Regions from separate parts of the Nonomuraea sp. NPDC049480 genome, predicted to be linked through region 2. Evidence: riboswitches for the same ligand, from Rfam matches in the RefSeq annotation. Region 2 holds a riboswitch; each other region holds the start of a gene.

Region 1 (10,228 bases), on a different contig from region 2:
GTCGGCTCGGGCCAGGTGCTCAAGGACGCGACTGCGGCCATGTCGCGCTTCGTCCAGGATCTCTGACGGCGCAGGGACCCGCCACAGGCCTTTCAAAAAGATCGACACGGTGCCGACGTGCCGATCAGAGTGGGGGCATGGAACCCATTCCGCCGGACCGCGGCCCCGGGCGTGTCATCATCCTGAACGGGGCGTCGAGCTCGGGGAAGTCCACCCTGGCCAAGGCGTTGCAGCAGACGCTCGACGAGCCGTTCCTGCACGTGTCCTCGGACCATTTCGTGACGAGCGGAATGCTGCCCGAGCGGAGCGAGGAGCAAGGGCCCTTCGCGTGGTGGCGGGAGATGCGACCGCGGTTCTTCGACGGGTTTCATCGGTGCCTGCCCGCGCTGGCCACCGCGGGCAACGATCTGATCGTGGAGCACATCATCGAGTTCCCGGCCTGGCGGGCCTCCCTCGCTCGCCTGCTCGGCGGCTTCGACGTGTTCCTCGTCGGCGTGCACTGCGATCTCGCGGAGATCGATCGGAGGGAGCGGGAGCGCGGGGATCGGCGGATCGGCGAGGGGCGCTGTCACGTGGAGGTCGACGGGATCCACACGTTCGGGCCGTATGACCATGAGGTGGACACCAGCGCCGGGGTTTCGGCGGCGGTCGTCGAGTCCGTGCTGTCCGCGTGGCGATCGCGAGGGGCGTGGCGGGTACTGACGGCGGGCGTCCCGGGCGGGTCGTAGGAGCGCACCCCGTAGGCTCGAGGGGATGCGAGCGCGACCGATCTCCCGTGACGGACTCGTCGAGGAACTGGCCGAGCTGATCGCCGGCAGACCGCGGGACGCATGGACGCGGGTGGCCGTGGACGGGGCGCCCGCCGCGCGGCCCGGGGCGCTCGCCGACGCGCTCGTCGCGCCGCTGCGGCTGCGCGGCAGGCCCGTGCTGCGGGTGTCGGCGGATGACTTCCTGCGGCCCGCTTCGCTGCGCCTGGAGCACGGCAGGACCGACCCCGACGTCTTCTACGAGGACTGGCTCGACGTGAAGGCCCTGCGCAGGGAGGTGCTCGAACCGCTGGACGCGGGCGGGTCCGGGCGGGTGCTGCCGGCGTTGTGGGACAGCCGGGTCGATCGGGCGTACCGGGTGCCGTACGAGGAACTGCCCCGGGGCGGGGTGGTGCTCGTCGACGGGACGCTGCTGCTGGGGCGGGGGCTGGCGGTCGAGGTCAGCGTGCACCTTTGGCTGTCGGCGGGGGCCCTCGATCGTGGTACGCCCGAGGGCGAGCGGTGGCGGCTGCCCGCGTACGCGCGGTACGAGCGGGAGGTCCGCCCCCAGGAGACGGCGGACGTGGTGGTGAGGGCCGATCATCCGGGCCGGCTCGCCGTGCTGGACATCGGCGATCGGCCAGAGAGTTGATCTTGACTCTGGCCGCCATGGATTGTCACGTTGAGACGCTCTGGAACGGGCCGTCGACGGGCGGCAGACTGGGGCGATGATCCCCGGCAACTGGTACAACGTCGTTCCTGACCTGCCCGCGCCGCCTCCACCACCGCTGTACTCCGGCACCCGGCAGCCCATAGGGCCGGACGACCTGGCCCCGCTCTTCCCCATGGAGTTGATCGCCCAGGAGGTCAGCGGCGAGCGGTTCGTCCAGCTGCGCTACCACGGCATGTCGCCGCTCCTGTCGCACATGTACGACCTGGGCCTGTTCGAAGCCGTCAGCCGCTCCCAGAAATAGTGCTTCGAGGCCGGCGTCCGCTTCGCCAGGACGGAGGGCATCGTGCCCGCCCCCGAGCCCACGCACGCGTCGGCCGAGACCATCGCCGAGGCGCTGCAAGGGAGAGCAAGCCCTCGCCGAGCTGCCGGGGTGAAAGAGGCCGCCCGAAGCGGGCGGCCTCCTTTCAGCGTGCCGTGGGGCGTTTGCCGTGGTTCGCCTTCTTCTTCTTGCGTGCCTTGCCCTTGCGTGCGCGTCTGGCCATAAGCTCGCCTCCGGTCATCGGGTGCTACGGCATGATCCCTCACAGTCTCTCTCCCCTGCCGACCAGGCAAGTCGTACCTCTGAACTAACATTCCCCCAACATATTCGTGTCATAATTTGGTGGAATCTGTTGGAAGGAGCGGGAGTGCTCGCGCAGCAGCGTCAGCAGACGATCCTCGAACGCGTACGCAGCAACGGCGGCGTCCGGGTGGCCGACCTCGTGCGCGAGCTCGGCGTCTCCGACATGACCATCCGCCGCGACCTCGAGGTGCTGGCCGAGCGCGGCCTGCTGGAGAAGGTGCACGGCGGCGCGACCGCAGTCGGCCCGGGATCGACCGAGGAGCCGGGCTTCGCCGCCAAGTCCGCCCGCCAGCAGCAGGAGAAAGAGACCATCGCGCGGCGGGCGGCGCAACTCGTGCGCCCCGGGACCGCCGTGGCATTGTCCGCGGGCACCACCACCTGGGCACTCGCGCACCAGCTGATCGGCGTGCCCGAGCTCACCGTGATCACGAACTCCATCCCCGTCGCCGACGTCTTCCACCGCAATCCGCGCGCTGACCGCACGGTCGTCCTGACCGGCGGCGTACGCACGCCGTCGGACGCCTTGGTCGGCCCGGTGGCCGTCGCCGCGATCCGTCGCCTGCACGTGGACACGCTCTTCCTCGGCGTGCACGGGATGAGCGTCCGCGCCGGCTTCACCACGCCCAACCTGCTCGAGTCCGAGACCGACAGGGAGCTGGTGGCGGCCGCCAACCGCCTGGTCGTCCCGGCCGACCACACCAAGTGGAACACCATCGGCATCAGCACCATCGCCGAGCTGAGCGAGGCCGACGTGGTCATCAGCGACGCGGGGCTGCCGGAGGACGCACGTACGGAGCTGGCCGAAAGGGCCGGAGAACTGATCATCGCGGAGGGCTCGTTGTGAAGCGCACCATCACCCACCTGGCCGACGGCCGAGAGCTGATCTACTTCGACCGGCGGGACGACGCCGACAGGAGCGCGATCGACCGGCGACTGCTCGACCCCCGGCCGATGGCCTCCGAGCTGCGGTACGACCCGCTGACCGAGGAGTGGGTCGCGATGGCGGGGCATCGGCAGACGCGGACGCACCAGCCGACCGGCACGGCGGCCGAGTGCCCGCTGTGCCCGTCGTCGGAATCGCGGTCGACGGAGATCCCGGCGCACGACTACGACGTGGTGGTGTTCGAGAACCGCTTCCCCTCTTTTTCCGGAAATTTTGGGACTTATGAGGCCGTGGGTGGGCTGAGTGAGGTTCGTCCGGGCGTGGGACGGTGCGAGGTGGTTTGCTTCACCTCCGAGCACTCCTCCTCGTTCTCCCGGCTCTCCGACGCCCAGGTCGAGCTGGTGATGGAGGCGTGGGCCGACCGAACGGCCGAGTTGTCCGGGATCGAGGGCGTGGAGCAGGTGTTCTGCTTCGAGAACCGCGGCTCGGAGATCGGAATCACGCTCGCGCACCCGCACGGGCAGATCTACGCCTACCCCTACGTGACCCCGCGGACGAAGCTCCAGCTCGGGGCCGCCTCCCGCCACAAGGGCCCGGGGAACCTGTTCGCCGACGTGCTGGCCGCCGAGCGCGCCGCCGGCACGCGGGTGGTGGCGCAGAACGAGCTGTGGACGGCCTTCGTGCCGGCCGCCGCGCGCTGGCCGTTCGAGGTGCACGTCTATCCGCACCGGCAGGTGCCCGACCTGGCGGCCCTGACGGAGGCGGAGCGGGCCGCGTTCGCGCCGCTGTACACCTCGCTGCTGCGGGCCTTCGACGGGCTGTTCGGGGTCGTGATGCCGTACATCGCGGCCTGGCACCAGGCGCCCGTGCGGCAGGACCGCGAGCTGGCTTACCTGCACCTGGAGTTGTTCAGCATCCGGCGGGCGCCGGAGAAGCTGAAGTACCTGGCCGGGTCGGAGTCGGCGATGGGGGCCTTCGTCAACGACGTGCTGCCGGAGGAGGCCGCACTCATGCTCCGATCACGAGTAGATCACTAATGGATTGCACGTTAAGGTCGCATTACTCGTGATCTACCACTAATATCCCCATATGCAGCGGCCGTAACAGCCGTTGCACGCCTAATCCCGGGCGTGTCGCCCGGGAGCCGGGGACCCATCGCACGTGGGGTGAATCCATTTCGGTGGTAGGGACTGCTCCCATGCCCGAACCCGTCAGCTAACCCGGCCGGCAGAGGGAGAGGAACAACATACGTGGCGGCTTCGTCCCCCGCGAAACTTGCCATCGGCCTCGTCACGGCCACCGCCCTTGCCTTCTTTCCGGCGACCGCGGCGTCGGCCGCACCGAAACCGTCGGAATCCGAGCTGCGCACCCAGCTCAAGAAGCTCAACACCAAGGTCGACAAGCTCATCGAGACGTACAACCTCAAGCGCGTCGAGCTGGCCGAGGCCCAGCAGGCGGCCAAGACGGCCAAGGAGCGGCTGGCCACCGCCGAGCGGACGCTGGCCGAAACCGAGCAGCGGGTCGCGGAGATAGCCCGGCTGCGCTACCAGAACGGCGACCCCGCCGCGGTGCCCGGCTACCTGCTGGTCGAGAACGGCGGAAGCGCGGCCATTCTCGAGCAGGTCACCGCCGAGCAGCAGGCGCTCGTGCAGGGCGTCGCGAAGGCCCGCGACGACAAGAAGAAGGCCGCCGACGAGGCCGTCGCGCTCGCCGCCGAGATCCGCGAGGACGCGGCCGAGGTGGCAGAGCAGCGTGAAGAGGCCGAGGACGTCATCGACGACATCAAGGAGAAGCTCGAGGACCTGGTGCCGTTCGGCACGGGCCGCACCTCCAACGGCAGCTGGGCCCCCGAACTGCCCTCCGGCCCCGACAACATCACCCCCCGTACGCGGCTGATGCGCGAGCAGGTGCGGAAGAACTTCGCGCTGCCGTTCGCGGTGGGCTGCTTCCGCTCCGGCGCCGGCGGCGAGCACCCGCTCGGCCGGGCCTGCGACTTCATGATGAGCACCGGGGGCTCGATGCCCACCGGCGTGAACCTCGCCTTGGGGGACAGGATCGCGGAATGGACCATCAAGAACATGGACAAGCTCGGCGTCAAGTACGTGATCTGGAAGCAGCGCATCAACCATGGCTCGGGCTGGCGCGGGATGTCGAATCGCGGCAGCATCACCGAGAACCACTTCGACCACGTCCACATCTCGATGCACTGAAGACGGGACGAATAGCGGCTGGTGAGCTGTTCGCGCACGTGAAGAAGGCGTTTGAGCTGGTCGCCGGGCCTGTGGGGTGACGTCCGCCGAGGTCGTCCTGTGTGTCGGGCGCGGCCGACGGTCCGGCACCACCTGAACCAGATCGCGGCCGAACTGTCCCTGCGACCGCTGATGGCAGGATCCAAGCGCGGACGAGCCCGGTCGATCACGGTTGCTCGACCGGGCTCGCGGGGTGGAGACGGGTCAGGCGAGGTCGAACCGGTCGAGTTCCATGACCTTGGTCCAGGCTGCGACGAAGTCGGTCACGAACTTGTCGCGGGCGTCCTGGCCGGCGTAGACCTCCGCGAGGGCTCGCAGCTGGGAGTTGGAGCCGAAGACGAGGTCGACCGCGGTGGCGGTCCACTTCACCTCATCGGTGGCCACGTCGCGGATCTCGTACACGTGCTCCTCGGACTCCGATGCCCTCCACCGGGTGCCCGGGGAGAGCAGGTTGGTGAAGAAGTCGTTGGTGAGCACGCCGGGCCGGTCGGTGAGGACGCCGTGCTGGGTACCGCCGAAGTTGGCTCCCAGGGAACGCAGGCCGCCGATGAGGACGGTCATTTCGGGCGGGGTGAGGTTGAGCATGTAGGCACGATCGACGAGCAGCACCTCCGGTTGGATCTTCTCGCCGGAACGCAGGTAGTTGCGGAACCCGTCGGCCCTCGGCTCGAGGACCAGGAAGGACTCGACGTCGGTCTGCTCCTGAGTGGCGTCGGTGCGGCCCGGGCGGAACGGCACTGTCAGCGCCACGCCGGCCTCGCGTGCTGCCTTCTCGACGGCGGCCGAGCCGGCCAGCACGATCAGGTCGGCGAGCGAGATCTTCGCGCCGCCGGCCTCGTTGAACGTGCGCCGGATGCTCTCAAGGGTGTCCAGGACCGTCGTGAGTTGCCCGGGTTGGTTGACCTCCCAGCTGCGCTGCGGCTCGAGACGGAGCCGGGCGCCGTTGGCGCCGCCGCGCTTGTCGGTGGACCGGAAGCTCGCGGCGGAGGCCCAGGCGGTGGAGACCAGTTGAGCGGTCGTGAGGCCGGACTCCAGGACCTTCGCCTTGAGGGCAGTGACGTCGGCGTCACCCACGAGTTCGTGGTCGACGGCGGGCACCGGGTCCTGCCACAGCTGGGGCTCGGCGACCCACGGCCCGAGGAAGCGGCTGACCGGACCCATGTCGCGGTGCAGCAGCTTGTACCAGGCCTTGGCGAAGGCCAACGCGAGCTCGTCGGGGTTCTCCAGGAAGCGGAGGGAGATCTTCTGGTACGTCGGGTCGACGCGCAGCGCCAGGTCGGTCGTGAGCATCGTCGGCTTGTGCTTCTTCGACGGGTCGTGGGCGTCCGGGATGATCGCCTCGGCGTCCTTCGCCACCCACTGCTTCGCTCCGCCGGGGCTCGTGGTGAGCTCCCACTCGTAGCCGAAGAGGATCTCGAAGAAACGGTTGCTCCACTGCGTCGGCCGGTCGCTCCACGTCACCTCGAGACCGCTGGTGATCGTGTCACCGCCCTTGCCGGTGCCGTAGCTGCTCAGCCAGCCCAGGCCCTGCGCCTCCAGCGGCGCGCCTTCGGGCTCCGGCCCCACGTGGTCGTCCGCGATGCCGGCGCCGTGGGTCTTGCCGAACGTGTGGCCGCCGGCGATGAGAGCGACAGTCTCCTCGTCGTTCATCGCCATCCGCCGGAAGGTCTCGCGGATGAAATGCGCCGCCGCAGCCGGGTCCGCGTTGCCGCGGGGACCCTCCGGGTTGACGTAGATGAGCCCCATCTCGGTCGCGCCGAAGTTCGGCACCATCTCGGTGTCGGTGACGTAGCGCTCGTCACCGAGCCAGGCGTCCTCCGGACCCCAGAAGATCTCCTCCGGCTCCCAGACGTCCTCGCGGCCGAAGCCGAAGCCGAAGGTCTTGAAGCCCATCGACTCCAGGGCGACGTTCCCGGCGAGCACGAGCAGGTCGGCCCACGAGATCTTCTGGCCGTACTTCTGCTTGACCGGCCACAGCAGCCGGCGGGCCTTGTCGAGGTTGGCGTTGTCGGGCCAGCTGTTGAGCGGGGCGAAACGCTGAGCGCCATCGCCGGCCCCGCCGCGACCGTCGTGGATGCGGTAGGTGCCCGCGGCGTGCCAGCTCATCCGGATCATGAGACCGCCGTAGTGGCCGAAGTCGGCCGGCCACCAGTCCTGCGAGGTGGTGAGCACCTCGACGATGTCCTGCTTGAGGGCCTCGACGTCGAGCTTCTCGAGCTCCTTGGCGTAGCTGAAGCCCTCTGCCAATGGGTTGCCCTTGGACGAGTGCGCGCGCAACACCGAGAGGTCGAGCTGGTTGGGCCACCAGTCCCGGTTCGTGCGCGGACGACCGCCGGTCTTCGGAGTCGGCGAGTCGATTGCCGGGTTCTCGCTCTCGCTGCCATGCGCGGTCACGGAGTCATGCGCGACCGGGCAGCCGGCCGCCGCCTTCTGGTCAACGCCCTGCGCGCTGGAGGGGGCGTTGTTCTGGGTGTCGCTCATCTGCTTCCTCCGAACTGCCGGATCATTGGGCAATGGTCTAGTCGCACAGTCGGGGTAGGTGCCCCAATAGACGACCTCTAGACGACCTCCGCCTCGTCGGCCACGAAGCCCTGGTCATCCGAGGCGATGAGACAGGGGGCGTGGCCGCCGTACGCAGCACGTCGTACACCGCCTGGTGGGAGACCCCGGGGAGTTCGGCCCGTACCAGGGCGACCACCGTTTCGGTGTCGACGTGCGCGTGATCGCGCAGCGCGGCGAGCACTGCCAACCGCGGCCGGGTCACGCGCAACGAAACCGTTCGCAACTGCGCCTCGAAGTCAGACGCCATATGGCCAACATAGCCGCCCCCTTCGACGAGCAGATACGCGGCCATGACCTGCCGTCTGGCTCGCAGCCTCGGCCAGAAGTCGTGCGAGCGAACACGTGCTCGCGCTTGTGGCTGTAGGCCGGGCGTCAGATGTGACGATCCGCGGGTGAATGAGGTGAGGCGCGCTGGAAACGTCGACGGGCAGCGCTCCTGACGCCTAGATGCCCTCCCGCCAGGTGTACCAGGGGCCGCGCAGGTGAACGTAGGCTTCTGCCCCGCCGACTTGAGGGGGCTCACCGTCAGGGCTCCAGGCGAATCCGGCGCCCCCGATGAACCCCGCATCATCGACAGCGAAGAGCACGCCACCAGGGAATTTCGTGGCCCGTCCGATCGGGAACAGTCCTCGCTGTCCTGGACAGGATGCGGGCGAGCGTGCCCAGCCAGATCAGCCCGATGAACATCCAGGCGAGAGCGAGCAGCGCCACCCAGGTGAAGTACCAGCCTGGAACGCTCGTCGCGTAGAGGCCGCCTGCCGGAGCGCGGGCGCGGGCAGAGCGGGCATCGTGGAGCCATGCGGCTGTTCCAGGACGACCCGATCTCCCGCCCCCTCACCTATCCCGGCCGGATCCCGGCGACGTCCGGCGTCCTGTTCGACGACACGTACATACCGCTGCGGCCTCTCGACGCCGGCCCGCCGGACGAGTGGGAGGCCGCGGGGGAGACACTGGCCGCCCTGCTGGCCCGCGGCGGATTACCGCCCCTGGGCGAGCGGCACCCGGTCGTCGCCGTGGGCTCCAACGCCGCGCCCGGCCAGCTGCTCAGGAAGTTCCGCGACCACGCGGTACGCCCGGTCGTCCCCATGACGCTCGCCGACGTCCCAGGCGTCGCACCCGGCGTGTCCGCCCACGTCAGCAGGTGGGGGTACGTGCCGGCCGCCCCCATCGAGACCCCCGGCGAGTCCTCCAGGCTGTTCGTGCTCTGGCTCGACGAGGAGCAGCTCGCAGCCTTGGACCTCACGGAACCCAACTACCACCGCCGCCCGCTCCGCCACCCGATCACCCTGGAGTCGGGGTTACGCCACCCGCCTCCCTTCGTCTACACGGGAAGGCACGGCTGCCTGGCCGGCCGCGACGGCCGCCCCCGGCGCCTCGCGCCGCAGCGGGCCCTGATCCAGGACCTCCTGGACGGGTCGGCCGAGTTACGCCGCCTCTGCGGCGACACCCCCGACGACTTCGTCGCCGGCGTACGGGACGAGACCGTGCGCGAGGCGGTCTACCGGGTCCTCCAAGATAAGGTCAGGTCTCGTGACTGATCCCCGCACCCCTCCACCGCTGACCGGCGACGAGCTGACAGTGCTCAACAACTGGCTCGAGTGGCACCGCGCCACGCTCGCCGTCAAGTGCGCCGGCCTGTCGGACGAGCAGTTGCGCGCGCGTTCCGCGCCGCCCTCGACCCTGTCCCTGCTCGGCCTGGTCAGGCACATGGCGCACGTCGAACGGATGTGGTTCCGCCGGGTGCTGAACGGTGAGGCCGTCCCGAGGCTGTGGGACAAGGACCGCGACAACGACGCCGACTTCAACGACGTCGACAAGGCCTCGGCCGAGGAGGCGTTCGCCACCTGGCAGGACGAGATCGAGCGCGCCCGCGCCATCTCGGCAGCCAAGCCGCTGGACGCCGTCGGCGACCGCAACGGCCAGGACTGCACGCACCGCTGGATCCTCGTCCACATGATCGAGGAGTACGCCCGCCACAACGGCCACGCGGATCTCCTGCGCGAGCGTATCGACGGCGTCACCGGCGACTGACGCCCCGCGTCAGCCCGCCTGCCGGAAGACGACCGCGGTCCCGAGCGCCGCCCGGGCAGGCACGAAGATCTCGCCCGCGGGTGTCGTGCGCACCGGCACGTCACCGTCACGCAGGAACCGCCCGGTCATCGCGAGGTCCCGTACCTCAACCGCGTAGGCCGCGAACCCGGGCAGCGCCGGCGCCTCCTCGCCGGGCAGCAGCCTGCCCAGCGCCGAGGCGGCGACGAGCACCACCTCGGCCCGGCCCTCGCCCAGCGCGAACGTCCGCACGGGCCCGTCCCGCCGCGCCGCCCGCCCGAGGTAGAGCTCGTACCGCCGCTCGGCGTCGCCCAGCTCGTCGTCGTCGACGCACAGCACGCATCCGGCCAGCTCGACCGCGCCGTTGGGGTGATCGGCCGCGCCGTGCGGCGAGCCCGCGGCGTTCTCCGCCAGCCCGACGCGCCCCTCCGGCACGAGGCCGGG
Region 2 (10,228 bases):
GTGAGGCGTGACGCTGCCACCCGGCCTCCGCAAGGCCGTGCTCATCACGCACGTCACCTGCTCGGTCGGCTGGCTGGGCGCGGTCGCCGCCTACACGGCGCTCGACATCGTGGCGGTGACCAGCCAGGAGGTCGCGACCGTGCGCGGCGGGCATCTGGCCATGGACCTGATCGTCTCGTACGTCATCGTCCCGCTCGCCCTGGCGGCGCTGGTCACCGGCCTCCTGCAGTCGCTGGGAACACCGTGGGGCCTGTTCCGGCACTACTGGGTGCTGGCGAAACTCCTGCTCACGGTCGTCGCCACCGCCGTCCTGCTGGCGGAGACGCGGACGGTGGCCGCCATGGCCGAGTACGCCGCCTCCGGCGCCGATCCCCGCGCCATGCCCGGGACGCTGCCGCATTCCATCGGCGGCCTCGTCGTGCTGCTGCTGATCACGATCCTGTCCGTGGTCAAACCACAGGGCTTGACGCCGTACGGGTGGCGTAAACGGCAGGAGCGCCGGCGGACGAAGCCCGGGGGCCGCATGCCGGTCTCGGGCTAGACGAACTTCCAGGGGGCATGATTTCACCATCACCGCCTCCGCGATCTGTGCCGGCCACCGGGCCGGTCACCTGCTCTTCGGGGACTGCGCGCCCGAGTGGCCCGGACATGCCTGAGCGTGCACGAGGTGGCGACCGACCCGAGCCGGAGCGATCTGGCGCCGTCGATGCAGTCACAGCCCGGGGGACCGGCTGAACCGGCGCACAGTGAAGAGGTACCTGGAGGCCGGCGGACCGGCGGCTCCTCCAGCGGCAGCGGCGCGGACAATGGCGTTAGGCTCGCCCGCGGACTCAGGGGCGTCCCAGCGTGGGCCGTCACCTGTTGATCGACGACTTGGAGAAGTAGATGAGCAGCGCCGACACGGTCATCGCCGTGCTCCGTACCGGGCACGACAATCTTGCCGGACTGGTGTCCGGGTTCAGCGACGAGGACCTGGCCCGGCCGTCCGGCGCGGCCGAGTGGGACATCTCGCAGGTACTCAGTCACCTGGGCAGCGGCGCGGAGATCGCGCGGGCAGTCGTCCAGGCCGCTCTCGCCGGCGAGCCGAGCCCCGGCCATGACTTCAACCAGGCCGTCTGGGACAGGTGGAACGCCATGACCCGGCGGGAGCGCGCCGGCGGTTTCCTGCAGGCGAACGAAAACCTGACCGCGCTCTACGAGTCGCTGGACATGGGCACCCGCGAGAAACTCCGCATCGACCTGGGTTTCCTGCCCGCGCCGGTAGACGTGGCGAGTGCAGCGCGGATGCGCCTCAGCGAGTTCGCCCTGCACTCGTGGGACGTTCGCGTCGTCTTCGACGAGCACGCCACGCTGGCCCCGGATGCCACGGCGGCTCTTCTGCACGGGGCACCTGACCTGCTCGCCTGGCTCGGCAAGGCGGACGAGCTCGACGGCCGGCGACTGGTCATCGAGGTGACCACAACCGAGCCCGCGTCCGTCTTCGCGCTGAGCCTCGAGGCGCCGATCAGCGTGGACTTCGACGTTCCGGAACGGCCCGACGGCACGCTCACCCTGCCCGCCGAGGCCTGGCTGCGGCTGGTCGCCGGCCGGCTCGCGCCCCGACACACCCCCAGTGGCGTGGTCGCGGCGGGCGCTGCCGACCTCCACCTGCTGCGCCGGGTCTTCCCCGGCTACTGAGCAACATGTCATAGGTCAGGCGCTGCCACGCATCCTGGTGGCCTGGGGTGACGATGAATCGGCATTGGCCGCTGCCCCGGGCCTTCCGGGCTCGCGCCCACGCGCCTGCACACCGCTTCTCGTGCGAACGCCCACGTCCAGCCTGGTCGATCACGTACGACGAGACCCACGGCAACGGGCCCTCGCCTCGCCCTGATCGCCGGAGCACCCGGCACGGCGGACTTGAGCCCACCTGCGCTGATGGGCGCTCGTGGCTAGCGGACCTCGGCCGCGCCGAAGGCGAGCCACCCGAGATCGCTGAAACCCGCTGCCTCGGCGACCGCGGCGGAGGCGCGGTTCTCGGGGATGTGCATGTAGGTGGGGACCGCGCCTTCGTCCCGCACCCGCCTGGCGGCCTGGGCGATGAGCCGGCGTGCCAGGCCGCGGCCGCGTGCGTGGGGGGTGGTCACGACGGCGAGCTCGTGCCCGTAGGCGTCGTGCCGTTTGACCCCCACCCCGGACAAGTGCTCACCGGTGGCCGGATCCCTGGCGACCAGGACGTCCCCGCCGAAAGGCCGCAGCCAGTCGGGAACCTCCGGATCAGCGGCGGGTACCCAGACCCCGGCGTCGGGAAAGGGGGCGGGGCGGGTGGTCCACCGATAGACGGCGGTGAACCAGCCGAGCTCGGGAAAGCCGACCAGGGCGGGTATCCGTGGTCCCAGTGAGGCGAGGTCCTTGTCCTTGGCGTACTGCTCCGCCACGGCCGCGGCGTGCTCGGGCGGGACCGACAACACGCCGCCCTCGGGGCTCGCGACTCCGATGGCCGGGTGGATCTTGCCGTCCCAGCCTGGGCGGCCGCGCCCGGGCGTGCCGATGACGTCCAGCCCGGGAGCGGCGGGCCGGCCGCCGAGCCAGCGGGACAGGTGCTCCGCGAGTCGTCGCTCCATCGTCTTCCTCCATATACCTTAGGGGGGTATAGTACATCGACGGACCTCGAGGAGGACACATGCGACGTCTGACCCCGCTCGATCCCGCTGACGCGCCGGAAAAGTCCAGGGAGTTGCTGAACGACATCATCGGCAGGAGGGGCGGCGCGGGCGACATGGTCGCCACCATGGCCCACTCGCCCGCGCTGCTGCAGGGCTACCTGGACCTCTCGCGCGCCATGAAGCGCGTCAAGCTGCCGCGCGCGCTCAGCGAGAAGATCTCGCTCGCCGTCCAGGAATGGATCGGATGCGGCCTCTGCCGTCAGGCGCACGCCGAGGCCGGGCGCGCGGCCGGGCTCAGCGAGACCGACATCGCGCTGGCCCGGCAGGGCACGTCCACCGACGCCAGGGAGGCGGCACTCATCGCCCTGGCCGTGCGCGTGCTGGCCGAGCCCTCCTCGATCACCGATGAGGACGTCGCGGAGCTGCGCGCGCACGGCTGGAGCGACCGGATCGTGGCGGAGATCGTGGGCGTGGTCGCCCTCAATCTCCTGACCGGCGCTTTCAACCTCCTGGCGGGCTTGGAACCGGCGGAGCAGACCTCGTAGGCGTCGGCCGCAGGACATGAAGGTCAGGCCCGCCGGTAGCCGGGCAAGGACATCATGCTTCCGGTGAGCTCCAGTCTGTACGGCGAAGCCGTCGGCGTACGAGACGATCATCCGGTGCCCGGCCGGTCGGCCCCTCGGCGTTCCACGGCAGATGTCGTCCGCCTGCCTGCTGGGGGAGTGCCGCCAGGACTTCCGTTCCGATGGCCGAGGTGAGCCCGATCTCCACGCGGGCCCGCCGTGATCAGGGGGCCATCGTCCACAGCATGACCGACATGCTCGACGCCATCGCGAGATGCGCGGTGAACGCGGCGTCCGCCGAGGCGTCCGCCCCCGGCCTGCGGCGGTGGGTTCCGGCGCTCAGCGGAGCCGCCGCCCGGCCGGGGGACTGAGCCCTCGCCCAGAAGGACGCGGTCATGTACACCAGCAGGTCGACGACACCGTCCAGCATGATGAGCAGGCGGTGGATCACGCGGCCGGGCCGGCCGATTTTCCCGCCCGTCCCGGCGATCGATCGCCTCTCGCCCCGCAGCCACGTCCATATGGAGGCCGCCATGGACAGCAGGAAGTACAACGCCAGCGCGGCGAAGGCACCCGGCCAGAGGGAGCCGGCGCCCGCCGACGCGTGAGCGGACGTATGCGCGCCGGCCGCATGAGCCGCCATTCCCGGCGCCGGCCCCATGTGCGAACCCATGTCCATCGCGGGCATTCCGGCCATGGAGGGCAACCCGAGCGCGAGAGCGGCCCCGGCGGAAGAAGCAGGCGCGGCCATCAGCGCCATGATGACCATCACGCTGCTCGCGAGCACCTGATGGACCCAGTGGACTCCGTGCCGCCAGCCATGACGGAGGGCGTGACGCGTCGCGGCCGCCGTGCTCCCCAGCGCGGCGAGTGCGAACGCGGCGGCCCACCAAAGCCCGGACTGCCCGAACGAGCCGGCTGTCGCCGGCAGGCTCATCAAGGCCATGCCGATGGCCATGAGCAGCTCGATCCCGGCCGCGTACCGGCTCCAACCCCTGGCGGAGACCAGCCGGAGCGCGCTGAGGGCTCCTGCCACGACCGCCACCAGAGCCGTCAACCAGCCCATCGCCACCTCCGCGTCGGCGTTCTCCCCCGGGACGGGCCGCCGCGTCCTCCGAAATGTCCGAGATGTGGTGCGCTTCGCGCCGCACTGACAGACTCGGGCCGCGACCGTCCGCTCAAGTGAGTACTACGCACTGACGTAGGAGGTGGTTCAGAGGGAAGGGTCGGCGCTCCAGCGCTGGCGCCTGAGCCGCCAGTACTACTACCCGCAATCATAGAGACGATGGAGTGGCCGCCGGCGAGGGCTCCCCCGTCCGAATCCGCCATCGGCGCATCCGGGATCAGGTAAAGAATTGGATACGGAAACCCTTGCCCAGCAAGGGATTTCGTTGAGTTCTCCCCTGAATCACCGGAATCTGATTTGCACCGCTCTATGTGAATTACTTACCTTTGAGAGCTTGAGGCGCACGACCAGGTCCCTCTTGGGGATGTGCGCCCATCACCGAGACCGTGTTCTACCTGCGCCGGCAGCGTGCCCGCAGAGTAGCGCGGCCGCCGAATCCGCGAAAAGAGCGGAACCGGGAACCCAATTTCGCCGGGGTGAATCGGAATGCCCGCAGGGCCGCTTCCGTAGGGCACTTCCACGCCCGAACCCGTCAGCTAACCCGGTAGGCGGCATGGAAGCAAGGAGCAAACCCCAGCATGACCAAGACCGTACTTTCCCATGCCCTCACGCCCGCCAACGGCCTGCGCCTCCTCATGGGAGCGACCGTGGCCGCCGGCGCCCTGTTCACCGCAACGCCCGCCTTCGCCGCCGACCACCAGGGCGACCGCGCGACAGGTGTTCAGGCCGCCGCGAAGAAGCCCGCCCAGATCACGGCCGACACCGTCATCAAGATCGCGGAGTCCCAGGTGGGCGTGACCGAGAACGCGGCCGGCGGCGGGACACCCTTCCACGCCTGGTACATGGCCTCGCAGCGCGCCAAGGAAACCGTGGCCCGCGACGGCGGCAGCATCCAGGCCTACGCGAACGCGCCCTGGTGCGCCATGTTCGTCTCCTGGGTCGGCGAGAAGGCCGGCGCCAGGCCCACCGTGGGCTGGGACGCCTACACCATCACCTACGCCAAGTGGTTCGAGAAGAACGGCCACTGGGGCACCCAGGCCAAGCCCGGCGCCGTCGTCTACTTCTCCTGGGACGACAAGAGCATCGACAGCATCGACCACGTGGGCCTGGTCAAGAAGGACAACCAGGACGGCACCGTCACCACGATCGAAGGCAACACCGGCAACGGCAAGGTCGAGGAGCGCATCCGGCCCACGTCCCAGATCGTCGGCTACGGCTACCCGCAGTACAAGGCCTGACGAGCGCAGGACCCGAAGACGGCCTGGTGGATGCGACGTTCTCTGCCCGCCCAGGCCTCTCGCGCCGCACGTACTTCTGGATCTTCCCGGTGGAGGTCTTCGGCAGTTCCCCGAACTCCACCACCTTCGGCGCCTTGAACCGCGCCCGCCGCGCCCGCACGTGATCCATGATCTCCGCAACGGTGGCCGTGGCGCCGTCGGCCGGCATCGACAGCACCGTCGGCGCGCCTTCCAGGTGCGTGACCCCTCGGCCCGGATGGGACGGCGTGACCGCCCGCGGCTCCGCCCCCGCCGGCAGCGCCTCGTGCGGGTGTTGATCGCCACCAGCGGGCGGGGTCCTCACCCGATCATGATCGCCGCCGGCCGCCGTGACCACTCGGTGAACGCCTCGTCGCCGACCCAGGCCGTGTACCGGTCCATCCCCATGGCGGTGATGAGCACGCCGGTCTGGGTCTCCTGGGCCGTCAGCGCACGGACCTTGCGTGCCGCCGTCTCGGTGTCCAGCACCAGGTCGACCGCCAGCCGATGGGCGGGTGTCGTGATCGGGTAGCCGGAAGCGTAGATGCCCAGGCTCTTGCTCAGCTCGCTCCAGCGTGAGGCCCGCCGTTCGGCGACGGTGGCGTGCAGCAGCCGCGCCCCCGGCGGGGCGGAGAGTTCGAAGGCCGCGGTGGTCCAGGCCGACACCGTCTGGTGGTCCAGGTGGCCGGTGATGCCGTCCGGGCCGAAGGTCAGCACGGTGTCCGGGCGAACCCGTCCGATGACGTCGCACAGCCGCGCGATCGCCTCGGGCGCGGGAGCCGCCGCGGGTCGCGGTCACGCACACCACCCGCGATCCGTGGTCGCGAGCCATCGCCATCAGACCGCCCGACAGGTACGCCTCGTCGTCGGGGTGCGCCCAGACCCCGAGGACCGCCCCCAGCTCCGCGACATCGATCATGACCGTCCCTCGCCTTCCGCAGGCATCCGATCGTGGAAGGACGACCTCTCAGAGCGCTGTCACGACGCTGTCAGGCGCCCGTCAGACGACACCGCGGGAGCGCTGAGACGCCTGCGCGGCCGCTCCCTGCGCGGCCGCTCGCCACTCGGGCGCGAGCACGGACCAGATCTCTACGTCATGCCGCTCGCCCCGGTGCGGGTAGCTCTCCCGCAGCATCCCCTCCTTCGTCATCCCGAGCCGCCGGGCCACGGCGATGCTGCCCTCGTTCGCCGCCGAGACCCGCCACTCCACCCGATGGACGCCCCGCTCCTCGACGGCCCAATTGATGATCACGCGCGCGGCCCTGGTCACCAGCCCCTTGCCCACGGCCGACGGCTCCAGCCAGCAGCCCGCCTCGGCGGTGCCGTGCTCGACGTCCATCGTCCGGAAGAGCACTCCGCCGACCAGCTTGCCGTCCGCCCAGATGCCGTGGATCCGCCCGGTGTCGGCCGCGGCCTTCTCCGCGTACGACTGCAGGAACGAGCGGCTCGACTCCAGGTCCGTGACGTTGTCCGCGAGCGGGATGTACTGCCCGATGAACTCCCGCCCCCGGTCCATGTGCGCCAGGAACTCCCCGGCCCGCCACGGCTCCAGCGGACGCAACTCGGCACCGTCGTCCCCCAGGGATATCGCGTACATCCTTGCCCTCCACGGTCAGAACGGAAATTCAGTCGACGGCCACGGCGGCCGCTGCCACCATGGGCGTGATGTACCGAGCGTAGAAGCACCTCGATCACCGCAGGCGACGGGCCCGGAGCCACACCGGCCCGGCATGGCGGCCATCGCCCTGTCCACGCTGTTCGTCATCGGCAGCGCCCTTGGCGTGCGCTGCCTGCCACCGAACGAATGTGATCGAGGTGCGGGCGTCCAGGAACGCCCGGAAGAGGACTCTTCATGAAACTTCACGAGTACGCGCGGTACGACGCCGTAGGAATCCGGAATCTGATCAAGGCGGGCGAGGTCACCGCCGACGAGGTCGAGGCGGCGGCCCGGCAGGCACTGGCCGAGGCGAACGCACAGGTGAACGGCCTGGCGCTGCCGGTGTTCGAGCCGGCGCTCCACCACGCCGGCGACGGGCCGTTCGCCGGGGTCCCGTTCCTCATCAAGGACCACGGGCCGGTGGCCGAGGGCGTGCCGTTCTTCATCGGCAGCCGGAGCCTGCCGGGCATCGTCCCCCAGCATGACACCGACCTGATGACCCGCTTCCGTGCCGCGGGCCTGGCCACCCTGGGCCTGACCACCGCACCGGAGCTGTGCGTCAGTTTCTCCACCGAACCGGCCAGGTACGGGCCCACCCGTAACCCGTGGGACCTGGACCGGGGCGTGGGCGGTTCCAGCGGTGGCGCGGCCGCCCTGGTCGCCGCCGGGGCCGTGCCCGTCGCGCACGCCAGCGACGGAGCCGGCTCCATCCGGATCCCGGCTTCCTGCTGCGGGCTGGTCGGGCTCAAGCCGAGCCGGGGCCGCGTCCCCTGCGGACCGGACACGGGGGAGCCGATGCTCGGCATGGCGTACGAGTTCGCCCTGACGCGCACGGTCCGCGACGCCGCACATCTCCTGGACGCCGTCCAAGGACCCGGGGTCGGTGACAAGTACACCGCGCCGCCGCCGCGCCGCCCGTACGCCGGCGAGCTCGGGACCGATCCCGGGCGGCTGCGGGTGGCGGTGACCACCGATACTTGGTCGGGCACGACGGTCGACGGCCAGGTGGCCGCGGCGGCGGCCCGCGCCGGGCAGGTGCTGGAGGAGATGGGTCATGTCGTCTCCGCGGCGGGCCCGCACGTGGACTGGGACGACGTCATGCGGGCCTGGGTCGCCGAAGGCGTCGCGATCTCCTCCATGCTGCTGCTGGCCCCGCGAGAGCCCGACCCGGCCCTGATGGAGGCGGTCTCCAGGCAGTTCATGAAGGTGGCCAGGGAGTACAGCGCGCTGGACCTGCTGGCCGCCTTCAACGCCCAGAACCGGGTGACGCGGTCGGTGAGCGCGTTCCTCACCGAGTACGACCTGCTCGTCACCCCGGCGCTCGGCCGTCTCCCGGCACCGCACGGCACCCTGCGGTACGACGACCCCGGCCACACCGTGATCAGCTGGCTGGAGTCCCTCACGGACTACGGGCCGTTCACGGTGGTGTTCAACATCACCGGTCAGCCGGCGATCAGCCTGCCGCTGGGCACGAGTGAGGACGGGCTGCCGATCGGCGTGCAGATCGTCGCCCCCTACGGGCGCGAGGATCTGCTGTTCCAGGTCGCCGCCCAGCTGGAACAGGCCATGCCCTGGAAGGACCGGATCCCGCCGGTGTTCGCCGGGAGGCGCTGACGGGGGAGACTCAGGCGGACGTGGCATGCTCCTCGATCACGTGACCCAGTATGGGGCGGTACGGCCGGGTACCCCATAGAAAGTCATGGATCAACGGGCGGATCCGGAACGGAGCAGCCATGACCCGAACGGTGGCCGCGCCGACGGCGTGGACGCGAGACACCCTGCGCGAGGAGGACTGGCTGATCCGGCTCGGCGGCGGACGGATCCCGGACGCCGAGGCCCTGGCGGGCCGGGTCGTGGTCGCCCTGAACCAGGGCCCCGGGCTGATCCTCCTGCGGGGCTGGCCGGGCGACGACCTCGACGCGCTGTACCACGGCTTCGGCGGCCTGCTCGGCACGCCCCGGGCGGGCGGCCCCACCCTGGTCACCCGGGCGGCCGCCGCCCAGGAGCGCGGTGGCATGAGCGACAGGGAGCTGGCCTTCCACACGGACCGGGCGGGCCCGCCCGGTCCGCCGCGGCTGCTGGGGTTGTTCTGCGTACGTGCCGCCGCCCGCGGCGGCGACTCGCTGCTGGTCAGCGGCCACTCCGTCTACAACCGGCTGGCCCGGGACCATCCCGCCGCGCTCGCGGAGCTGCGGCAGGACTTCCACTTCGGCGCCGGGCCCGGCTTCGACCGGGTGTACCCGGTGTTCCGGTGGGAGCGCGGCCGGCTGCGCGTCCAGTACAACCGCTACTGGATCGAGCGCGGACAGCGGGAAGCGGGCAAGCCGCTGAGCGCCCGTACGCTGGCCGCGCTGGACGCCTTCGACGGCGTCCTGTCCGACCCCGGGATGGTCGTCCGCTGCCACCTCCGGCCCGGCGACCTCCTGATGCTCGACAACAACGTGATCCTGCACGGCCGGACGGAGTTCACCGATTCCGGCGCGCCCGGCCATGGCCGCTGCCTGGCCAGGCTGTGGGTGGACTGAGCCGGGCTTCAGCCCGGGAGCGCGTCAACGACGCAGGGACAGCTCGTCGACGATGGCCTCGGCCAGTTTCGCGGCGCTGGGTGCGTACTGGCGGGCCAGGGAGCGGAACAGCTTCTCGGCGCGGATCGCCGGCCAGTCGGCGGGCAGGTGCTCGGCCGGGAGGTGCGGGTCCTGGCGGACGAGCTGGAGCCAGTCGGTGTGCAGGATCAGCTGCCTGGCCAGGTCGTCGGCGGCGGACTGGAGCGGGTGCGGGGTGTCCCAGCGGTGGAGGAAGGTCCGGTAGCGCTCGGCGATCTGGTCGGTGTCGAACGCCTTGCGCACCAGGTCGGCCGACTCCGTCGGCTTGAGCGCCCGCGCCTGGAGCACGGTCACGTTGTCGCCCAGCGCGAGCGGGGCGAGCATCGCCTCGATGTCCTTCGTGCCCGGAGCGATCCACAGTCCGCCCTGCAGCAGCCC
Region 3 (10,228 bases), on a different contig from region 2:
TGAAGCAGCAGGTCCTGGTTCTCTACCTGGCCACCTCGGCGCTCGACGCGCCCGTGGTCGGCTGGTCCTCCTACGACGGCACCGGGCGTACCCATCCGACCGCCGGGGACGCGGACGAGCCGCCGTACGAGACGGGGGTGGACGCCCTCCGCGACGGCTGGCGGCTTTTCCAGGCGTCGCAACTCATCCCGCCGTACCCCGGGAGCGAATACGACACGTCGTTTCTCAAGCACGAGTTCTTCTTCGAGAAGCTGTCGTAGCTTAGGGTGTGGATCGCCCAAGAAGGTCCGGGAAGGGAGCGGGATGCCGGATGTCCGCCCGCTCCGGCCGGGAGATCCCGAGCGGATAGGCGGTCACCGTCTCGTCGGCGTGCTCGGCTCCGGCGGGCAGGGAACGGTCTACAAGGCTGTGGCCGACGGCGGTGGCGAGGTCGCCATCAAGCTGCTGCACAGCCACCTGAGCGGGGACGACGACGTCACCAAGGGGTTCCTGCGGGAGGTGGAGGCGGCGCGGCGGGTGGCGGCGTTCTGCACGGCCGCGGTGCTCGACGTGGGGATGCTGGACGACCGGCCGTACATCGTGAGCGAGTACGTCCCGGGCGACACGTTGCAGCAGGTCGTCCGGTCGGCCGGGCCGCGGGCGGGCGGGGCGCTGGACCGGCTGGCGATCTCCACGCTGACGGCGCTGGCCGCGATCCACCAGGCCGGGATCGTGCACCGGGACTTCAAACCGGGCAACGTGCTCATGGGGCCCGAGGGGCCGATCGTCATCGACTTCGGGATCGCCAAGGCGCTGGACACCACGACGTTCGCGTCGGGGCCCGTGGGGACGCCGACGTACATGTCGCCTGAGCAGTTCGAGGGCCGGCGGATCGGGCCGGCGTCGGACGTGTTCAGCTGGGCGGGGACGATGGTGTTCGCCGCCACCGGCCGTACGCCCTTCGCCGGGGACACGGTCCCGGTCATCATGAACGCCATCCTGAGCGGCACCCCTGATCTGTCCGGGGTGCCGCCGCACCTGCTGGACCCGGTCCGGGAGTGCCTGGCCAAGGACCCGTCGGCCCGGCCCATGCCCGCGGACCTGATGCAGCGCCTGATCCGGCGAACCGGCCCCGGCATCACGCCGGAATCCGCCGGCCGCGCCGCGGTGGGAACCCCGTCCGGGCCGATCGGCTCGGCGGGGGCGGGCATCCCCTCCGGTCCGGCGAGCCACCCGCCCGCCGGTGCCCCGCCTGGGCCCGCCGGTCAAAGGCCGGGCGGCGCGGCCTCCGGGGCGGCGGGGCGGCCGTCCTCGGGCCCTCACGCCGTGCCGGCAGGCCGGCCGCCTGCGGGTTACCGTCCCATACAGGCGTTCCCGCCGCCTCCGGTGCCTGCCGGGGACGTTGAGACCGCGCCGAGTTCCGGCAAGTGGGTCAGCCGCCGGGCCGCGATCAGCGCCGCCGCGGCCGCCGCGGCCACCGCCGCCGTTTCCGCGTTCGCGATCCTCCGCCCGGGAGGCGGGGTGCTGCGGCCAGAGGGTGCCGCGTCCTCCTCGCCCAGTGGCAACGCGGCCTCGTCCTCGGCGTACGCGAGCTCACCCGCCGTCAAGACGAACTCCACCGGCACGAACTCGGCTTCCTCTCAGCCGGCGACGCCCGTCACCACGGCTTCCGCCTCGACGGAACCGTTCGGGACGCAGCTCGGGAAGCCCGTGTCCTTGCCCGGCGGATCGGGCGCGCCCGCGGCGCTGAGCGCGAGCGGGGCGGGCGTCGCGTGCGGCACAGCCAACGGGACGGTGCTCGCCTGGGACCTGAACACGGCCGCGGTCACCAGGCTCGGCGACGGCGGAGGCCGTGCGACATCCGTGGCGTTCGGCCTGTACAACGGCGACACCGTGGTGGCGTCCGGGCACTCCGACGGCAGGATGCGCTTGTGGAGCCCTTCGGGCCGGAGCCTGGCCTCGCGCCGGGCCGGGGACCCGATCATCGCCGTGGCGGTCGTGGGCCAGCGGGCGATCGCGGTCTCGCAGAAGTACGACAACATGAAGGACTACCGCGGCACCGTACGGCTGTGGGACATCGCCACGGGCAAGCAGATCGGTGCCACCAGCACCGAGCACTGGCAGGGCATCAGAGGGCTGGCGTTCGGCTGGCTCGGCGACGACGACGTGCTGGTGACGGGCGACGGCAAGCAGACCATCCGGGTGCGCCGCCTGTCCACGGGAGTGGTCACGCGCTCGTTCGACGCCGGCCGGATCGGCGGCATCGAGCTGCTGGCCTGCGGCGCGTGGAAGGGCAAGCCCATCCTGGTCTCCACCCACCTGGACGCCACCTTGCGGGTGTACGACCTGGCCACCGGTAAGCGCAGGAAGAAGTGGACGTTCAGCGACCGGAGCCCCGACGACCGGGGCGCGACGGCGCTGGCCGCGGGGCAACTCGGGGACGTGCCCATCGCGGCCGTCGCGCACGCCCCGTGGGGCGGCGAGGTCATCGTCCGCGTCTGGAATCTCGACACCGGCGACGTCATCGGCGTGCTGGGGCCCGGGGAGGGCGGGGCGATCCGCACGCTGGCGCTGGCCGACCTCGCCGGGCGGCCGGTCATCGCAGGCGCGGGCGAGGACGGGTTGCTGCGGGTCTGGAGCCTGGGTCCCGCCTGACGCTCATGCGTCCCGGCTCGTCACATCACCGTCTGTGGCGATGGCGGACGCGCCGCCTGCGCCGCCGGCCCAGCGCCCAGCCCACCGCGAGGAACACCGCCCCGATCGGGGTACGTGCCAGCCTGCGCAGCAGCATGGCCTTGAAGAATCGTTTCATGTCGTCCTTCCCTGCCCGCAGCAGGGCTTGCGACTCGTTGCTGTTGTGTGATGTCGTGCCGCATCGTCATCAAGGAGGCGTTGTCATGCCGTTCATCGTCGATCTGACCAGCGGGACCGTCGAACGCGCATACCGCGCCGGCGAGCCCGGCCACTACGGCGGGTCCATCCTCGGATTGCGGCTGATGGCCGAGCGCACTCCTGCCGGGCTGGATCCCCATGACCCGCGATCGTTGTTGTACGTCGCGGCCGGGACGCTGGGCGGGACGCGGGCGCCCGGGCTGGCCAAGGCCGTTTTCCTGGCCAAGTCGCCGTTGACCGGGGTGGCCGGGGAGGCGCATGCGCTGGGGCCGTTCGCGGCCGGGATGCGGGGCGCCGGGGCCAAGGCCCTGGCCGTCACCGGCCGGGCCGAACGGCTCTCCTATCTGCTGATTGAGGGTGGCGAGGTCTCGTGCCACGAGGCCGGGGAGCTGCGCGGGCTGGGCACCGCCGCCACGACGGACGCGTTGCGGACCCGCCATGGAAGGGACGCCCACGTCGCGGCGATCGGGCCGGCCGGGGAGAACCTCGTGCGGTACGCGAGCGTCGTGACAGACCACGCCTACGCCGCCGGCCGGTACGGGATCGGCGCGGTGTTCGGGGCCAAGAACCTCAAGGCGATCGTGTGCGTGGGCGACGCGCCGGCCGAGGTCGCCGATCCGGAGGCGGTCGCGGCGATCGACGCCTACTACCGGGACTCGCTGGCCACCAACCCGCTGGCCGCGCTCCAGGTGGGTGAGCCCGGGTTCGCGGGGTGGGTGGGCGAGCCGCCCGCGCCCGGGTACGCGGCCGTACGGAACTTCTCCGTCACGGGCGCGTCCGGCCTGCGGGTTCCGGAGGCGCGGGACTACGACGGGCGGGCGGTGGCGATCAGCGGCGCCTGTCCGGGGTGCCCGAACGACTGCCTCAAGGTGTACGCCCCGCCGTCCGCGGGCGAGCGCCGGTCGGGCGGGCTCGGGCAGGAGGCGTTCCTGTCGCTCGGGTGGAATCTGGGGATCGACGACCTCGACGCCGTGCTGGAGGCGAACGCCCTCTGCAACGATCTCGGGCTCGACCAGGTCTCGCTGGGCGGGACGCTGGCCTTCGCCATGGAGTGCGCGGAGCGCGGGCTGCTGCCCGGCGGGCCCGCGTTCGGGGACGCCGCGGCGCTGCCCGGGCTGATCAGGGACGTCGCGGCTCGCGCGGAGGAGCTCGGCGCTCTGCTGGCCGAGGGGGCGGCTCGGGCGGCCGGGCGGCTCGGGCCCGAGGCCGCGCGGTACGCGATGACCGTCAAGGGCGCCGAGCTGCCCTGCTTCGACCCGCGCATCCAGCCGGGGATCGGGCTCGGGTACGCCGTCGCCCCCAACGGCCCCCGCTACGACGCCCTCGAGCACGATCTCGACTTCGATCCCGTCGCCGGGCTGGTCTACAGCTTCCCCGAGGCGCGGCGGATCGGGGCCGAGCCCGCCCCGGCCGGGCAGGTCGACGCCGAGCGGGGGCGGCGGAGCGCCCGGCTGCTGCGGCTGTGGAGCGGGCTGGACGCGCTCAACCTGTGCGTGTTCGCCTCCTCCCCCACCAGGCCGCTGACCATCGACCGCCTGACCGCGCTGGTCACCGCCGTGCTGGGCCGGGACTTCACCCTGGAGGATCTCCTCGGCGCCGGGCAGCGGCGGCTCGACGAGATGCGCGCGTACGCCGAACGCGAGGGCATGGGCGCCGGGCGCGACGAGTTGCCCGCGCGGATGCACGAGGAGCCGGTCGCCGAAGGCCCCCACAAGGGCGCCGTGCTGGACCGGGAGGCGTTCGGGCGGGCCCGCGACGCTTTCTACGCGGAGCTCGGCTGGCCGAGCGGCATCGGGGCGAGCTGATGGTGCACTGCTACCGCATGCTGGGCTCGGTCGAGGAGGCCGAGGACCTGGTGCAGGAGACGTTCCTGCGGGCGTGGAAGGGGCTGCGAAGCTTCGAGGGCCGATCGTCGCTCCGGGCGTGGCTGTACCGGATCGCGACGAACGCCTGCCTCGACGCCCTCGACGGCCGGGCGCGGCGCGTCCTGCCGCACCACCTGGCGCCCCCGTCCGATCCCAGCGTGGACCTGCCGCCGCGCACCGACGTCCCCTGGCTGCAGCCGTTCCCCGACCGGATGTGGGAGCCGGCCGCGCCCGGCGATTCCGGGCCGGATGCCGTGGCGGTCTCCAGGGAGACGCTGGAGCTGGCGTTCCTGGCCGCGATCCAGCACCTGCCGCCCCGGCAGCGCGCGGTGCTGATCCTGCGTGACGTGGCCGGCTGGCCGGCCAAGGAGGTCGCGACGCTGCTGGAGGGCAGCGTGGCCGGCGTGAACAGCGCGCTGCAGCGGGCACGGGCGACGATGCGCGAGCACCTGCCCGAGCACCGCATGGACTGGGCGCCGGCGGCCGAGCCGTCGCCGGAGGAGCGGGCGGTGCTGCGGCGGTACATGGACGCGATGGAGCGGGCCGACCTCGCCGCCGTGGCCACGCTGCTGGCCGCCGACGTGCGGGCGACGATGCCGCCGTTCCCGATGTGGTTCCGCGGGCGGGCGGCGGTCATGGCGTCGCTGGAGGCGAGCTGGGACGCCGACGCTCCCTGGTACGTCGGATCCTTCCGCATGGTGCCCGTCGGCGCCAACCGGCAGCCCGCGGCGGCGGCCTACGTCCGGGCGCCCGGAGACACGACCTTCCGCGCGTTCGCGGTCGGCGTGCTCCGCATCGAGGCGGGGCTGATCACGGAGATCACAGCCTTCCACGACACCGGCCTGTTCGCCGCCTTCGGCCTCCCCTCCGAACGCGACCGATGAGTCCGCACCATGGCGGTTCGGCGCACTCCCAGTCGGCAACCGCACCTTCCACACCGGCCTGCGGAGCCGGGTGCGCAGGTTCGGATCCTGCACGGGGGCACGCAGAACACGGGAAGCATCTTCGGACACTCATCATGCAGTGCCGGCGGCCGCGCAATCGAAAGACGGGGCCGATTCGCCTTCTCGTACGCAATGGTGAGCCGCGGGTGGAAGCGACGGCCGGCCAAAACTTTACCCAATCCCAAACCCGCTGCCAGCACGGCATTTCAGGCCTCCTGGCAGGCCGACACACCGATATCCGATTTGCCCCTCTTGTGTCATCTTTGGGATATATGTACCTTTTGCGTAATCGCGGCACATGTCCAGGCGAGCTTCTCGTCACATCATTGCCGCTTCGTTGACCGGACCGTGCGTTCGTCCTGGAGATCCTCAGGGCAACGCCCGGCCGCCGAATCCGCGCCTCGCGGAGCCGGGGACCCATCCTCTTTTCGGGGTGAATCGGACGCCAGCCCAGGCTGCGCCCGTAGGGCACTTCCACGCCCGAACCCGTCAGCTAACCCGGTAGGCGGCATGGAAGCAAGGAGTCAATGCCCTCATGCCCAAGCCCCGGCTTGCCGCAATCGCCCATACCCTCAAGAACCAGCTCGATCTCCCCAGCAAGCGCTTCAGCCTCGTCATCGGCGGTGCGATCCTCGCCGGAACCACCGCCATCACGGGCGTGACCGGCACGGCGCTCGCCTCGTCCATCGAGCACAGCTCGGTACACGAGGCTCACCCGGAAACCGCATCACTCACGTACGGCGTGGACGTCTCCAGGTACGAGTCCGACTTTGACTGGAACGCCAGCCCGGCCGAGTTCGGCATCATCAAGGCCACCGAAGGCACGAGCTTCCGCGACGCCTCGTTCGCCAGACACTGGCGTGAGATGGACAAGAAGGGAATCGTGCGCGGCGCCTACCACTACGGCCACCCCGGCAACGACCCCATCGGCGAGGCCGAGTACTTCCTGTCCATGGTGAACTCCCAGCCCGCCAAACCCGGCGACCTGCTCGTCCTGGACCTGGAAACCAGCAACGGTAAGTCCGTCGCCGAGGTCAACGCCTGGGCCAAGGCATGGCTGTCGCACGTGAAGACCAAGACCGGAATCACCCCGATGCTCTACAGCGGCTGGAACTTCGCCAACGCCTATGGCAAGGGCCTGGCCGAATACCCGCTGTGGGTCGCCCACTACAGCAAGCCCAAGGGCGAGCTCACCCCACCCGCCGACTGGAAGTCCTGGACCATCCACCAGTACACCGACTCCCCCGTCGACCAGAACGTCTCCGCACTGACCCCCGACCAACTGCGCAAGCTGGGCCGCCCTGCTGTCTGACCGAGCAGACGGAGATGGCAGCGGCCATCACCCGACGGTGGAGGTTGGGACAGCCGCCCGCGTGCCCTTTCCGACCTTCACCGCTCCACTTCTGCCCCGCAATGCATCACGGGCACCTGGCGACGCGCTGCTCGGCCCGCGCCTGCAGCGAGGCCGGCAGGCCGCTCCGTAAACCAGTCAGCTCCTGGGACGACAAGAGCACGGCAGCACCACATGGGCATGGTCAGGAAGGACAACCAGAACGCCTGACGAACTCACTCACCCGCTCCCCGGGAAAGTCCTCTGCCCGGAACGGCTGAACCCGCATGAAGAACCCGGTCGGTGCGATGCGCTTCACGCACGTCAACGCGTATCCGACGCGATTTCGACCGGTACTCAGCACGTGGGACATGAGCAGGTCCCTTAGTTCCGCCTGGCTGATGGCCGGCCAGTACAGGTGCACGCCGTCGACGGTCTCCCGGTCCAGGAGCCCTGCGCGGCGAAAATCGCCCCACGAGGCCATCCCATCCAAACTCCTATAGCATATAGTAGATCAGACGAGTGAGCTGGTCGACACCTTCGCGGCGCCCTTCGAGCGGTTGCTCCGCGACGGCGTGCTCGATGGCTCGCTCCGCGAAGTTCCTCCCACCGTCACCGCCACAGTGCTGTGCAAAACCGCCGGCTGGGGCTATGTCCACCTGCGCGCCGGCCACGAGTGGCCGCCTGAGCGCGCCAGGGACGCCGTCGTCGACCTGGTCACGAACGGCCTGCCGCCGTAAGGCGTTCCTACGACGCATCATAGGAGCCATCCCGTATGCTCTGACCATGAGGTCAACGGAGGCGGGACGGCCGGCGGGCATGCTGCCGCGTCTGCTGCTCCTCGTCCTCCTCATGCTGGGGGTGGCCGCGATGCACACGCTCGGCCACCTCGTCGGCCCCGACGCGCCTCAGCCGTCCGCCACCGGCATGCTCCATGCGGAGGGTGCGCACTCCCCCGTGCCGGACTCCGGATCCGGCGATGCGCCGAGCGGGGCTCCCGACCCGGCGTCCGTCTGCCTGGCGATCCTGGCCGCTCTCCTCATCCTGGCACCGCTGGGTCCGCGCATCGCAGGCCTGGCCGGCGCCTGGCTGCGATCGCATCCCGGATGGCGCGTATCACGGCGGCTTCGCGGCCCGCCTCCTCTGTCACTCATCCTGACGCGCACGGTCGTGCTGCGGACGTAGGCGTTCCGGCCCGGACCGCTGGAGCCGTCATGCCCAGCCTCGTCCGGTCTCCGCCCGTCCGTCAGCGCAAACGTCAGCGAGGCATCAACCATGCAGCAGATCACTCGGCGCGTCCTGTTCCGGGGCGGTCTCGGTCTCCTGGGCGGGGCCGCCCTCACCGCCTGCGACCAGAACCGCACCCCCACCTCCTCCCCCGCCTTCATCGGCCCGGCCAGCGACCAGGTCCGCGCCGCCGAACAGGCCCGCCGTCCCGGCGCGGTACGCGACTTCACCCTCGTGGCCGCCGAGAGCGAGGTGGATCTCGGCGGCCTGACCACACGAACCTGGGCCTACGACGGCCGTATCCCCGGCAGGGCGATCCAGGTGAAGGCCGGCGAGGTGATCCGCGCCCGCCTGTCCAACACCCTGCCCAAAGACACCAGCATCCACTGGCACGGACTGGCGCTCCGCAACGACGCCGACGGCGTCCCGGGCGTCACTCAGCAGCCCGTCGCGTCCGGAGCCACATACGTCTACGAGTTCACCACTCCCGACCCGGGCACGTACTGGTTCCACCCGCACACCGGCACCCAGCTCGACCGCGGGCTGTACGCCCCGCTGATCGTGGAGGACCCGAACGAGCCGCTCACGTACGACGGCGAATGGATCGTGATCCTCGACGACTGGCTGGACGGGGTCACCGGCACGCCGGACGAGGTGCTCGCCGAGTTGTCCGGCGGCATGGGGGGCATGGACCACGGTGGCGGTACGCCGGAGGAAATGCCGGGCACGGATCACGGCGCCATGACTCCGTCCCCCTCCGGCACGGCCAAGCACATGCTGATGGGCGCCACCAGCCTGCTGCTCGGCGGGGACGCGGGCGACGTGCGCTACCCGCACTTCCTGCTCAACGGGCGGATCGCCACCGCACCGGAGACCTTTCGCGCCAAGCCCGGCGCGCGGCTGCGCATCCGGATCATCAACGCGGGCGGCGACACCGCCTTCCGCGTGGCGCTGGCCGGACACCGGATGACCGTCACCCACTCCGACGGCTTCCCCGTACAGCCGATCGAGACCGACGCGCTGCTGATCGGCATGGGCGAGCGCTACGACGTGCTGGTCACCCTCAAGGACGGCGCCTTCCCGCTGGTCGCCCTCGCCGAGGGCAAGAACGCGGTAGCCCGCGGCCTGGTCAGGACCAGCCGTCAGGCCTCGGCGCCCAAGGCCGGCCTGCGCCCGCGCGAACTGGAGGGCGACGTCCTCCGCTACGCCGAGCTCCGCCCGGCCGAGGCCGTGCGGCTCGCTCCCAAGAACCCCGACCGCACCATCAAGCTGGAGCTCACCGGAAGCATGATGGCCTACGACTGGGGGATCAACGGCAAGAAGTACGACCCGAAGATCATCTCAACGATTCGGCCGGGCGAGCGGGTCCGCCTGTCATTCGTCAACCGCACGACGATGTGGCACCCGATGCACCTGCACGGCCACACCTTCGCCCTGGCGGAAGGCGGCATCCGCAAGGACACCGCCATCGTCCTGCCGAACAGCAGGCTGGACGTCGACTTCGACGCCGACAACCCCGGCCTGTGGATGATCCACTGCCACAACATCTACCACGGCGAATCCGGCATGATGACCCTGCTCGGCTACCAGCAGACCTGACGCGACCACCACCCGCCGGGTTCAGCGACGGGCAGCGAGCTCAGGCGCATGGACCACAGGCTCCGCGGATCTGTCGAGCTTCGCCGGCCAGACCATCAGAATCCTGATCGAGGCGGGCGACACGGCGGGCGGCAGCCTGGTTGAGGCCGCCGTGGACGATGTCAGGATCACTCAATAAGAACGTGAGATGTGCCGGCGTTGGCCTGTGTGCTAGATCATGCCCACGCCGACACATCTACTCTGAAGAATAAGTGATCCCTTATCGGCCTCAGAACGCGGGGTGCACCGAGGTCTCGGCGAATCTACGCGCGTCCGTCCCTCGGGATGGATCGGTCGTCGCCGCGGGTCCAGACCGCGACCGTGCGGAGCTCTTCCCGTGTGTACGGCTCGCC

What was found. A riboswitch is a leader RNA that binds a small molecule or an ion and turns the genes downstream of it on or off. The one in region 2 is predicted to bind cyclic di-AMP.
Region 1: another riboswitch for cyclic di-AMP. It lies ahead of ACIBX3_RS25440 (coiled-coil domain-containing protein); the one in region 2 lies ahead of ACIBX3_RS38960 (CHAP domain-containing protein).
Region 3: another riboswitch for cyclic di-AMP. It lies ahead of ACIBX3_RS26505 (glycoside hydrolase family 25 protein); the one in region 2 lies ahead of ACIBX3_RS38960 (CHAP domain-containing protein).

Annotation. Positions count from the first base shown of each region.
Region 1 covers NZ_JBITMD010000008.1:440,841-451,068, forward strand. The annotation lists gene ACIBX3_RS25410 (chloramphenicol phosphotransferase CPT family protein) at 138-728, shown strand; gene ACIBX3_RS25415 (uridine kinase) at 754-1,398, shown strand; gene ACIBX3_RS25420 (hypothetical protein) at 1,475-1,720, shown strand; gene ACIBX3_RS25425 (50S ribosomal protein bL37) at 1,884-1,961, opposite strand; gene ACIBX3_RS25430 (DeoR/GlpR family DNA-binding transcription regulator) at 2,106-2,885, shown strand; gene galT (galactose-1-phosphate uridylyltransferase) at 2,882-3,961, shown strand; cyclic di-AMP (ydaO/yuaA leader) riboswitch at 4,030-4,168, shown strand; gene ACIBX3_RS25440 (coiled-coil domain-containing protein) at 4,175-5,134, shown strand; gene katG (catalase/peroxidase HPI) at 5,378-7,654, opposite strand; partial or broken gene ACIBX3_RS25450 (transcriptional repressor) at 7,697-7,982, opposite strand; gene ACIBX3_RS25455 (hypothetical protein) at 8,533-9,273, shown strand; gene ACIBX3_RS25460 (DinB family protein) at 9,266-9,766, shown strand; gene ACIBX3_RS25465 (VOC family protein) at 9,776-10,228, opposite strand, start outside.
Region 2 covers NZ_JBITMD010000017.1:189,766-199,993, forward strand. The annotation lists gene ACIBX3_RS38930 (hypothetical protein) at 1-11, shown strand, start outside; gene ACIBX3_RS38935 (hypothetical protein) at 8-541, shown strand; gene ACIBX3_RS38940 (maleylpyruvate isomerase family mycothiol-dependent enzyme) at 886-1,677, shown strand; gene ACIBX3_RS38945 (GNAT family N-acetyltransferase) at 1,932-2,603, opposite strand; gene ACIBX3_RS38950 (carboxymuconolactone decarboxylase family protein) at 2,663-3,190, shown strand; gene ACIBX3_RS38955 (hypothetical protein) at 3,432-4,274, opposite strand; cyclic di-AMP (ydaO/yuaA leader) riboswitch at 4,754-4,900, shown strand; gene ACIBX3_RS38960 (CHAP domain-containing protein) at 4,913-5,572, shown strand; gene ACIBX3_RS38965 (hypothetical protein) at 5,912-6,307, opposite strand; partial or broken gene ACIBX3_RS38970 (PIG-L family deacetylase) at 6,360-6,509, opposite strand; gene ACIBX3_RS38975 (GNAT family N-acetyltransferase) at 6,591-7,187, opposite strand; gene ACIBX3_RS38980 (amidase) at 7,443-8,861, shown strand; gene ACIBX3_RS38985 (TauD/TfdA family dioxygenase) at 8,981-9,772, shown strand; gene ACIBX3_RS38990 (PaaX family transcriptional regulator C-terminal domain-containing protein) at 9,797-10,228, opposite strand, start outside.
Region 3 covers NZ_JBITMD010000009.1:198,663-208,890, forward strand. The annotation lists gene ACIBX3_RS26475 (phytanoyl-CoA dioxygenase family protein) at 1-3, shown strand, start outside; gene ACIBX3_RS26480 (hypothetical protein) at 1-260, shown strand, start outside; gene ACIBX3_RS26485 (WD40 repeat domain-containing serine/threonine protein kinase) at 304-2,634, shown strand; gene ACIBX3_RS26490 (DUF6203 family protein) at 2,660-2,791, opposite strand; gene ACIBX3_RS26495 (aldehyde ferredoxin oxidoreductase C-terminal domain-containing protein) at 2,877-4,676, shown strand; gene ACIBX3_RS26500 (RNA polymerase subunit sigma-70) at 4,676-5,620, shown strand; cyclic di-AMP (ydaO/yuaA leader) riboswitch at 6,057-6,203, shown strand; gene ACIBX3_RS26505 (glycoside hydrolase family 25 protein) at 6,216-6,992, shown strand; gene ACIBX3_RS26510 (hypothetical protein) at 7,797-8,195, shown strand; gene ACIBX3_RS26515 (multicopper oxidase family protein) at 8,286-9,836, shown strand; gene ACIBX3_RS26520 (hypothetical protein) at 10,139-10,228, opposite strand, start outside.